One region of the Herbaspirillum camelliae genome, then DNA from elsewhere that is predicted to be linked to it. Evidence: predicted binding sites of a transcription regulator. Region 1 holds the regulator's gene; the other holds the start of a gene.
What was found. Region 1 encodes sigma-54, which starts transcription at its own class of promoters, with help from an activator protein. Its sites were predicted from a motif close to TGGCANGNAANCTGCTTT; they were not measured.
Positions count from the first base shown of each region.

Region 2: hmpA (NO-inducible flavohemoprotein) is a predicted target of sigma-54. The motif match lies at 3,017-3,034, and genes of this name have one in related genera.

Region 1 is NZ_KV880769.1:115,579-121,248, reverse strand. Features, by position in the region: gene BGK68_RS00520 (SDR family oxidoreductase) at 1-654, shown strand, start outside; gene BGK68_RS00515 (helix-turn-helix domain-containing protein) at 765-1,178, opposite strand; gene BGK68_RS00510 (UbiX family flavin prenyltransferase) at 1,239-1,841, opposite strand; gene grxD (Grx4 family monothiol glutaredoxin) at 1,865-2,176, opposite strand; gene hpf (ribosome hibernation-promoting factor, HPF/YfiA family) at 2,490-2,852, opposite strand; gene BGK68_RS00495 (RNA polymerase factor sigma-54) at 3,006-4,496, opposite strand; gene lptB (LPS export ABC transporter ATP-binding protein) at 4,569-5,312, opposite strand; gene lptA (lipopolysaccharide transport periplasmic protein LptA) at 5,314-5,670, opposite strand, start outside.
Region 2 is NZ_KV880769.1:4,515,375-4,521,044, forward strand. Features, by position in the region: gene BGK68_RS20155 (dodecin) at 416-643, opposite strand; gene BGK68_RS20160 (hypothetical protein) at 1,048-1,230, shown strand; gene norR (nitric oxide reductase transcriptional regulator NorR) at 1,343-2,923, opposite strand; gene hmpA (NO-inducible flavohemoprotein) at 3,092-4,285, shown strand; gene BGK68_RS20175 (hemerythrin domain-containing protein) at 4,334-4,741, shown strand; gene BGK68_RS20180 (hypothetical protein) at 4,918-5,274, shown strand; gene BGK68_RS20185 (2-hydroxyacid dehydrogenase) at 5,275-5,670, opposite strand, start outside.

The DNA.
Region 1 (5,670 bases):
GGCCGCCGCCAGGATGCCCTGGAAGAGACCGTCAGGCTGGCCGGCGAAGACGGCCCCAATGCGCTGGTCGTGGCCGCCGACGTGACCGACCCGGCGTCGGTCAAGCAGCTCTTCGCCAAGACCCGCGAGCGCTTCGGCCGTCTGGACATGCTCTTCAACAATGCCGGCATCTTCGCGCCGCCCGTGTCACTGGAAGAGCTGAGCGTGGAGCAGTGGAAGGCCGCCGTGGACATCAACCTGACCGGCGTCTTCCTGTGCACCCAGGAAGCCTTCCGCATCATGAAGGAGCAGTCGCCACGCGGTGGCCGCATCATCAACAATGGTTCCATCTCGGCGCATGCACCGCGTCCGTTCTCGGCTTCCTATACCGCGACCAAGCACGCCATCACCGGCCTGACCAAGGCCACTTCGCTGGATGGCCGCGCCTACGATATCGCCTGTGGGCAGATCGATATCGGCAATGCCTCCACCGACATGACCACGCTGATGAAGAAGGGCACGCTGCAGGCCGACGGCTCCACCAAGGTCGAGCCGACCATGGATGCCGAACATGTGGCCCGCGCCATCCTCTACATGGATAGTCTGCCGCTGGAGGCCAATGTGCAGTTCATGACGGTGATGGCGACCAAGATGCCCTATATCGGGCGTGGTTGATGGGACTTGATGAGGCTTGATGGCGCTTGCCATTGCCAGATGAACAGATGGCCGCAGTGACGAGCTGTGGCCATTGGCATGGAGGGATGAAGAACAGGAACCGGTGCTGGCTAGTCGATGAAGACTGCAGGCCCCACGCCGAAGCGCTCGGCCAGTGCCTTGACCTGGCGCAGGTTCAGTTCGCGCTTGCCACGCAGGATTTCGGAGACCACGCCTTGCGAGCCGATCTCGGGCAGATCGGATTGGGTCAGCTGATGTTGCTCCATCAGGAACTGCAGAACCTGCACCGGTGAGACCTGCTTCAGCGGAAAATGCTTGTCATCGTATTCGGCGATGAGGCTACCGAGGGTGTCGACCAAGTCCGCAAGGGGATGGCCTTCATTGCTGGCGCCGGCATCGAGCAACTGGTTCAGCGTGACGACGGCGCGGTCATAGTCATCATCGGTACGGATCGGTCGCAGCGGAATGAGGGACGACAATGCCGCAAAGTGCGAGGTGATGTCGTCCATCACATGCTTTTCCATCAAGGCTTCCATTTGTCCATGGTTGAGGAGATGCAGCAATGGCCTCAGGCCCAGAGCGTTTCAGTCCGCTCCACCTTTCATGCCCTGCCACTCCGGCGTAAGCTGCATGGAGATCCCGAACATGTCCAGCACGCGTCCCAGCGTATGGTCCACCATCTCTTCCATGGAAGCCGGGCGCTGGTAGAAGCCGGGCAGGGGCGGGAAGATCACGCCGCCCATCTCGGTGACGGCGGTCATGTTGCGCAGGTGGGCCAGGTTGAAGGGGGTCTCGCGCACCATCAGGACCAGGCGGCGGCGTTCCTTGAGCACCACATCGGCCGCGCGGGTGATGAGGTTGTCGGACAGGCCATGCGCCACGGCCGCCAGGGTCTTCATCGAACAGGGCGCCACCACCATGCCGGTGGAAGCGAAGGAACCGCTGGCGATGCAGGCACCCACATCACGCACGTTGTGCACCACATCGGCCAGCGCTTCCACATCCCTGCGCCGCATGTCCAGCTCCTGGTGGAGATTGAGCACGCCGGCTTCGGAGACCATCAGATGCGTTTCGATCTGGCCATGCTTGCGCAGGTGTTCCAGCAAGCGCACGCCATAGATGGCGCCGGTCGCGCCGGTGATGGCGACGATCAGGCGCTGGCGCGGCTGGCTGGAAGAAACGCTCACGGGAGCTTCAGGCGCGAAAAAGATCAGCCCTTGATCAGGGTCTGCAGTTCGCCCGAGGCGTACATCTCGCTCATGATGTCGGAGCCGCCGACGAATTCACCCTTGATGTACAGCTGGGGAATGGTGGGCCAGTTCGAGTACTCCTTGATGCCCTGGCGCACGTCCGGGCTTTCCAGCACGTTCACGGTGACGATGTTCTCGGCGCCGCTGGCCTTGAGCAGCTGGATGGCCTTGCCCGAAAAGCCGCATTGCGGGAATTGCGCAGTGCCCTTCATGAACAGCACGACAGGGTTTTGGGTCACGGTTTCTTTGATCCAGGATTGGACGTCGCTCATGGCTATGCCTTTAAAAATGGGATTGCCGACATTATAGGGAAAAGCCGTCGCGCGCGTTGGAGTCGGACGGGCGACTTGTCTTGCGTTTGCGGAAATATTGTTTTCGGGAAATGCTTTATATCAAATCATTTTCCTGATCCGAAGGGCTGTGGAAAAGATAAGGCCGCCATCTGCTTCTTCAAGCCGGTCCCATGGATGAGGGAAATTATTTATATCCTATGCGGATTTTCTGCCGGGAAATGACCGCCGGTGCGAAGAAATGAAAAAGGGCGCTTGCGCGCCCTTTGCTCATGAAAGGTTGAAGATCAGGGCATCATGCCGCGCCGGCGACCGCGTCGTCCGGGGCTTCTTCAGGCAGGCGCTTGGCCATGGAGTGATGTTCCTGCAACTTGTCCTTGTGCTTGATGACCTGGCGATCGAGCTTGTCGATCAGCGCATCGATGGCTGCATAGAGGTCGTGCGCAATGCTTTCCGCATGTAGATCCTTCCCCTTGATGTGGACGTTGATTTCCGCTTTTTGGCGCTTTTCCTTTTCTGTGAGTTTATCTACGCTCAGGATCACGCTGACGTCGATCACGTTGTCGAAATGGCGCTTGATACGGGCCAGCTTGCTTTGCACGTATTCCCGGATGGCGGGGGTCAGTTCGAGGTGGTGTCCACTGATGGTCAGATTCATACAAGACTCCTATCGTGAAGTCACTGGAGGTTCGTGCAATTCATCCTTGCTGCAGCTGTACCACGGGCACGGTCTTCGTGTCCGATGGCATGGGCATCAGCGGGATGCTTGCCGGAACACAGCAACGGTACTACAGAAAAACTGAGGAAAAACTCAGAGGGACTTGCGGAGATTGACTGGCGGAATCTTCAACACTTCGCGGTATTTGGCGACTGTGCGTCGCGCGACCACCATGCCTTGTTCTGCCAGCATATCCGCAATCTTGCTATCGGATAATGGGGTCTGCGGGTTTTCGGCTCCTATCAACTGTTTGATCAGCGCCCGTATCGCGGTGGAGGAAGCTTCGCCTCCGGTTTCAGTCGCGACGTGGCTACCGAAGAAGTACTTCAACTCAAACATGCCATGCGGTGTGAGCATGTATTTCTGAGTTGTCACGCGAGAGATAGTGCTCTCGTGTAGACCCAGTGTATCAGCAATTTCACGTAGCACAAGGGGGCGCATGGCGACTGCCCCATGTGAAAAGAAGTTTCTTTGACGTTCCACAATAGCCTGCGCGACGCGCAAAATTGTATCGAAACGTTGCCGCATGTTCTTGATGAGCCACTTGGCTTCCTGCAACTGCGAAGACAGCGATCCCTCGCCCTTGGCCTGCTTGAGCGCGCTGGCATACATGGCGTTGACGCGCAGCTTGGGCATGACTTCATGGTTGAGCATGACCTGCCAGCCATTCTTTGTCTGTTTGACAATCACGTCCGGCACGACATAGTCCGAGGCATCGCGGGCGAATTCCGCGCCGGGGTGCGGACGGCACTGGCGGATCACGGCCTGCGCTTCACGCAGGTCTTCGTCGTCGCAATCGAGCGCCTTCTTGATCTTGTTGAAGTCGCGTTGCGCAAACAGCGGCAGGTAATCTTCCACGATCTTCAGCGCCAGCCGGCGCGTGACGAAGGGCACCTTGGGCAGGCGGCGGATCTGCAGGGCCAGGCATTCGCCGGCGCTGCGCGCCCCTACGCCTGCCGGATCCAGGCTTTGCAGCAGCTTCAGTGAAATGGAGAGCTCTTCCAGGTCCACGCCCAGCTCTTCGGGCAGGCGCGCGAGGATGTCTTCCAGCGGCTCTTCCAGATAGCCGCTGTCGTCCAGCGCATCGGTGAGCAGTTCCAGTAGGGCGCGGTCGCGTTGCGTGCGCGCGGTGACGCGGATCTGCTCCAGCAGATGTTCGCGCAGCGTGATCTCGTGGGCTTCCAGTTGGGGACGGGCGTCTTCGTCATCGGGCGACTTGCCGCTGCGGGCCACATCGTCGAAGCTCCAGTCGGAGTCGCCGCTCACGCCCTCGGGGGCGGTGTCCTGGTACTCGAAACTGGATTCGCCATCGGCCGCTGCGGGCGCGGCTTCGCTGCTGGCTTCACTGCCGGTGGTCTCGCTCACGCCGCTTGAGGGCGCGGAAGAGACGGCGCCATCGGCCAGCAGGCGCACCGAATTGTCGAGCGCATCGTCCAGGCGTTCCAGCAGGGGATTGTCGCTCAGTATCTGCTCCAGCTCCTGGTGCAATTCCAGCGTCGACAGTTGCAGCAGTCTGATCGACTGCTGCAATTGCGGCGTCAATGCGAGATGCTGCGAGGTACGTAACTGGAGCGACTGTTTCATCTTTCTTTCTGGAAGCGGCGTGGCCCGCTGGTTGCAATGCCGGTGTGCTGGTCGGTTGCGCCTGTGCCTGGGTTACATGCGGAAGTGCTCGCCCAGATAAACGCGGCGCACTGATTCGTTGGCGATGATCTCTTCCGGGTTGCCGCTGGCCAGCACGGTGCCCTGGTTGATGATGTAGGCGCGATCGCAGATGCCCAGGGTCTCGCGCACATTGTGGTCGGTGATGAGTACGCCGATGCCGCGTTCCTTGAGGAAGCGCACGATGCGCTGGATCTCGATCACGGCAATCGGGTCGATACCGGCAAAGGGTTCATCCAGCAGCACGAAGCGCGGATCGGTGGCCAGTGCGCGGGCGATCTCGACGCGCCGGCGTTCACCGCCCGACAACGACAGGGCCTGGCTCTCGCGCAGCTTCTCGATCTGCAATTCGTGCAGCAGGTTGTTCAGGCGCCCTTCGATCTCGTCGCGGGAGAGCGGCTTGCCGTCTTCCTGGCGCAGTTCCAGCACGGCGCGGATATTGTCCTCCACGGTCAGCTTGCGAAATACCGAGGCTTCCTGCGGCAGGTAGGACAAGCCCAGCGTGGCGCGCTTGTGGATGGCCAGGCGCGAGATGGGTTCTCCGTCCAGATCGATTTCGCCACCATCGGAAGGCACCAGGCCGACGATCATGTAGAACGAGGTCGTCTTGCCAGCGCCGTTGGGACCGAGCAGGCCGACCACTTCGCCGCTGCGCACCTCCATGGAAACGTCGCGCACCACCTGGCGCGCGCCATAGCTTTTCTTCAGGCCGCGCACGACCAGCGAGCTTGCTGCCATCTTACTGATCCTTTCCGGGCTGGGTGGGCTGCGGGGTGGCAGGCTGAGCGGGCTGGCCCGGCTGCGCCGGCGGCGCATTGCGCGGCTGGATCACGGCGGTGATGCGGCCCGCGCCCGGCTTGCTCTGGCCGCTGGCGGTGTTGTTGACCGAATAGAATTCGGCGCGACTGTCGTAGGAGATGAATTCGCCATTGACTTCGTCGGTGATGCGCTTGCCATCCATGCGCTGGATATGGGCGCGCTGGAACAGCTTGGAGACTTCGGTCTGCTCCGAGTATTCGATGCGTTCGGCCTGGCCTTCGATCCACAGGTCGGGGCCGCCGTCACGCTTCTGGCGGAAGGTCGCCAGCGATCCGGG
Region 2 (5,670 bases), 4.4 Mb from region 1:
GACTGGACGGTCTTGTCTTTTGAGCGCCGATGATTGACGTTATACGGATCAGAATGCGCAGCCACTATCGGACAGCGGCCTGAGATGGCGTAGGATGAATCCTACTGTTGCACTGCGGCGAAAGGCAGCGCGAGGACGGCCCTGCAAAAGCGGGCACGCGGGGTGGACCAACAACGGTAACAACGGAGAAGAAAGCCAGGATGATGGGGCCGGCGTGCTGCAGCGCATGACGCGCCACCCGGCCTCTGGCAGCCCTGCCCCCGCAGGCGCTGCAACTGAGCTCACTGTAGCCGCCTTCACGGAAACGGGCCAATTGAACCTTGCCAAGTGCTGAGCGCAGGCTTCATTGACCGCTGCTATCCCTCGGCAGTAGCGGGCGGCGTCAGGTGAGGCGTATGAAGGATCAGGCTTAGGATCACGCTTCGACCCGGAAGCCGATTTTCAGTCCGACCTGGAAATGGCCGATGCTGCCATTGTCCACATGTCCCCGGCACTGGGTCACTTCGAACCAGTCCACGTGCTTGACGGTCTTGACCACGTCAGCCAAGGCGTTGCGGATGGCCTCGTCGCTGCTGTTGGGTGAGCTGCCGACGACTTCGATGATCTTGTAGGTGTTGGAATTGTCGAGCTTGCGTTCATTCATGCTGGGCTCCTTGCTGTTGGATGGAAGGTGAACGAGAAAGGTGAAGGGATCAGACCTTCACCGCACTGAGGCTTGAGCCTATGAACATCCATCCATGCCGGGTATCGGTGCGCGCCCACACTGGAGGTAGGAAAAGCAGCGACGACGCGCCACCCTGCCCCGCTGCCTGCAACGCAGCATGCAGACCGGAAAGCTTGCTGCGTCGCAATGCCGCTGATCGCCGACGTCGCCGGCATTCCTACAGAAACATCAGCCAGGCGCTACCTGTTGCAGTGCAACCTGAACGATTACAATGATTGCAAATGGCGGGTCTGTCGAACTGCCCGCGTCGCCGGCTGCAACTCCTTCTGGGATGCAGTGCTTGCTGGCTACGTGCTCGGGATTTTCATCGCTTGGAGATCATCATGTCGCAACTCAACCAGGGCCAGCTCGCCCAGAACGACCAACTCAACCCGGCGCAAGCCGCAGCCGGCGTCACCGAAGACCTGCAACACGTCAACGACGACGCCGCTGCGGCCCGTCACCTCACCGCCATCCGCATTCGCGGCCAGCTGGCTGAGGTGGACGGCGAGCCGCAGCAAGGCTGACCAGAATCCGTTCAGCCTTGGCCAGGGTCGCGGCCTGTTCATGCAGGTCCTGATCCTGGCTCCTTTGCTCCTTCTACTCCTCCCCTTCCGTCTCCCTGCACCGTATCGGCCTTCACCGCAATCCTAGGCGCTTGGCCAGACGGTTCAGGTTGGCCCTGTCCACCCCCAGTTCGCGTGCGGTTGCGGCCAGATTGCCCCCATGGCGCTGCAGGGCCGCACTGACCAATTGGCGTTCATAGCGCTCCAACGCGTCGCGCAGGGAGCCGCCAGTATCTGGCGGGATCTGCTCGGCGAGCAGCCGAGGCTCGGCTGCAGCGGCCGGCGCCGGAGACGGCGCATGCAATTCCAGCGCTGCCGCATCCAGCGTCAGGATGGCGGGCCGGGTGCGGTGTGTTGCCAGCGAACGCAAGGCGCTACGTCCGATCAGGTGTTCCAGTTCGCGGATGTTGCCGGGCCAGGCATAGTCCAGCAAGGCGCGCTGCGCATCGGCGGACAAGCGCAGGCTGGACAGGCCCAGCCGCGCCCGGTTCTGTTCCAGAAAATAGCCCGCTAGCAGCAAGACGTCGCGTCCGCGCTCGCGCAGCGGCGGCACGCGGATGGGAAATACCGACAGGCGATGGTAGAAGTCGGCCCGGAAATGGCCGCGCTTGACCTCGTCGGCCAGGTCGCGGTTGGTGGCTGCGATGAGGCGCACATCGACCCTGTGCTCCCGGTCCGACCCGACCCGCTGCAACTGTCCGCTCTGCAGTACCCGCAGCAGCTTGGCCTGCACCGCCAGCGGCAACTCGCCGACTTCATCGAGAAACAGCGTGCCGCCATCGGCCATCTCGAACTTGCCACGGCGGTCGGCCACCGCACCGGAAAACGCCCCGCGGACATGACCGAACAGCTCGCTCTCGACCAAAGTATCGGGCAAGGCGGCGCAGTTCAGGCTGATCATGGGCTTGTGGGCGCGCGGCGAGGCCGCATGCAGGGCATGGGCCACCAGTTCCTTGCCGGTACCGGTCTCGCCGGCGACCAGCACGGTCATGTCGCTGGGGGCGGCCATGCCGATTTCCTGCATCAGTTGGCGATGCGCCGGACTTTGCCCGATCAGCTCGCGCTTGCCCTGGCTCTGTTCCAGACCCAGCCGGTAGGCCTCGGCGCGCTGCTGGGCCTGCTGCCCCGCCTGCGCCAGATCGCTGATGCGTTCGGCCACATTGACGGTGGCCGCCGCCAAGGCGGCAAAGGCTTGCAGCGAGTCCATGTCCACGCTGTCGAAGCGCCCCCGCCCCAGCGCGTCCAGCGTCATCAGGCCCCAGGCGCGCCCATTGACGGTCAGCGCGCATCCCATGCAGTCGTGCACCTCCAGCTCGCCCGAATGCTGGTCGTTGAGACCATCGACCAGCCCGTCGTAGGGATCGGGCAACGGTGAATCGGCGGCGAAGCGCGTCGGTGCGGCATTGCCCAGCAAGATGCCGAAGCGCGGGTGTTCGCTGATCCGAAAACGTCGTCCCAGCGTGTCGCTGGAGAGTCCATCAATGGCCAGTGGCACCAGCACTTCCCCCTCCAGCCGCAACAGCGCCGCCGCATCGCAAGGAAAGAGCATCCGCAGGGTCTGCAGCAGTCGCCGATAGCGCTCCCGGTCATCGATCTCGCGGGAGAGATCGGCTACCAGCGGCACCAGGGCGTCGAGCAATGTTCTTGAGGTCATACTGACTACCTTCAAACTGAATGCGGTCATTATGACACGTGTCATGAATACACAGTTGATATCCAAGTCATTGATTCTTAAAGACTCTCAACTTGGCACGCCTCTTGTAATGGAGAAGACAGACCGGAATACCGGATTCTCCACACTAGCTGCCAAGAAAGGCCTGCCATGCTCACCGACGCCCAACTCGCCATCGTCAAGTCCACCGTTCCCCTGCTCGAATCGGGCGGCGAGACCTTGACCACCCACTTCTACAAGATGCTCATGCGCGACTACCCGCAGGTGCGCCCCCTGTTCAACCGCGCCCACCAGGCCAGCGGCGACCAACCGCGTGCGCTGGCCAATGGCGTGCTGATGTATGCGCGCCATATCGACCGCCTGGAAGAACTGGGTCCGCTGGCCGCGCAGATCATCAACAAGCACGTCGCCGTGCAGGTGCTGCCGGAACACTATCCCATGGTCGGCGATTGCCTCTTGCGCGCCATCCGCGAAGTGCTGGGTGCCGAGATCGCCACCGATGCGGTCATCGACGCCTGGGCCGCCGCCTATGGCCAGCTGGCCGACATCCTCATCGGTGCCGAACGCCAGCAATACGAGGCCAAGGCCCAGGCCCCCGGCGGCTGGAGCGGTGCGCGCAACTTCATCGTCAGCCGCAAGGTAGCCGAGAGCGAAGAGATCACCTCTTTCCATTTCGTGCCGCAAGACGGCGGTGAACTGCTTGACTTCGAGCCGGGCCAGTACATCGGCCTGCGCATGGTGGTCGATGGCGAGGAACAGCGTCGCCAGTATTCACTCTCGGCCCTGCTGCGCCAGGCTGGCCAGCCGCCGCAATACCGCATCAGCGTCAAGCGCGAACTGGGCGGCAAGGTCTCGCGCCAGTTGCATGACCAGATCCACGTCGGCTCGGTGGTCGAACTGTTCCCGCCCGCGGGCGAATTCACCCTGGCCGCCAGCGACAAGCCGCTGGCGCTCATCAGCGGTGGCGTTGGCATCACGCCGATGATGTCCATGCTGGCCGCAGCCCTGCCCTCGGGCCGTCCCATCCACTTCATCCACGCGGCGCGCCATGGCGGCGTACATGCCTTCCGCCGCCAGCTGGAAGAACTGGCGGCGCGCCATCCACAGCTGCAGGTGCGCTTCTGCTACGAGCAGCCCCGCCAAGGCGACGCTGCGCCGCATGCCACCGGGCTGATCGAGCGCTCGCTGCTGCAGCAATGGCTACCTGGGAATCCGGACCTGGACGCCTACTTCGTCGGCCCCAAGTCCTTCATGAAGGCCATCAAGCGCCAATTGGCCGAACTGGGCGTACCGGCCGCGCAGAGCCGCTACGAATTCTTCGGTCCGGCAGCGTCGCTGGACTGAGGCGCAGCGAGACCTGACAAGCAGACCAACAAGAGAGGACCACCCACGATGAACCTGGACAAATATCGCCGCGAACATGCCGACATCATCAGCCACGTACAGCAGCTCAAGCGCCTGAGCGCGCAAGGCATCGCCGCCCAGGCGGCCGCGATCGCGCGCGAAGTGATCGCCATGAGCTCGCTGATCAAGCTGCACCTGTCGGTGGAAGACCGCTATCTCTATCCGGCGCTGCAGAAAGCCGATCCGGCGCTGGCTGCCAAGGCCCAGCAGTACCAGCAAGAGATGGCCGACATCGCGGCGCAGTACGGCCAGTTTTCACGCCAGTGGAACGATGCCCAGCGCATCGCCGAACAGCCGGAACAGTTCCGCGCCGACGCCAACCGGGTCCTGAAGACCTTGTTCGACCGGATCGGACGCGAGAACCGGGAGTTCTACCCGATGGTGGAAGCAGCCTGACTCTGAGCCTGCATGGCGGCGCCGGGTGCGCTGCCATGCAGCAAGTTTTTCCGGATAGTCTGCACGTTTTGCGCGAAGACCTACGCCGGATCAGGCAATCATTGATCTTCGACAACTTTCGGCGGCGCAGCAAATGGTAGGCTGTGCACTCCCCCTCCTCCCGCCGAAAGACGACCATGACCGAGAAACTGAGCGCCCAGCGCCACACCCCCGATGAGTTGAGCCAGGAACTGGAAGCACTGGACATGGAAATCGTGCGCCACGCCGTGATCTGCCAGGTGCGGCTGTTTGATCCGGGCATTCTCAACCAGGTCATGGACAACAACGAACAAGTCTGCGGCGAGCCCCATCCGACGGCCTTCCAGAGCCTGCGCGGCCTGCTCTACCTGCACTTCGACATGCACCGGCAACTGGCCGATACCTATGGCCCAGCCGATGCCGAGCTGATCATCCAAAGGGTGCATGCGCACCTGAAGCCCCGCATCGGCGAACAACTGCATTCGCTCTTCGAGCGCCGCGCCGGCGGCGCCTGATCAGGCCACCAGGCGCTCGCCCAGGCTGTGGCCAGCGGCGAAGGCGCTCAGGTTCTCGATGGTGGTCTGCATGATCTGGCCGATGGCTTCTTCGGTGAAGAAAGCCTGATGGCCGGTGACGATGACATTGGGGAAGGACACCAGGCGCTGGATGACGTCATCGGTGATGATGGTCGAAGACAGGTCCTGGAAGAACAGGCTGGCCTCCTGCTCATAGACATCGATGGCCAGGCCGCGCAGGCGTCCACTCTTGAGGGCCGCGATGGCGGCTTCGGTATCGACCAGGCCGCCCCGGCTGGTGTTGACCAGGATGCCGCCCGGCTTGGCCAGCGCCAGCGACTGGGCGTTGACCAGATAGCGCGTGGCCTCGGTGAGCGGACAATGCAGCGAGACCAC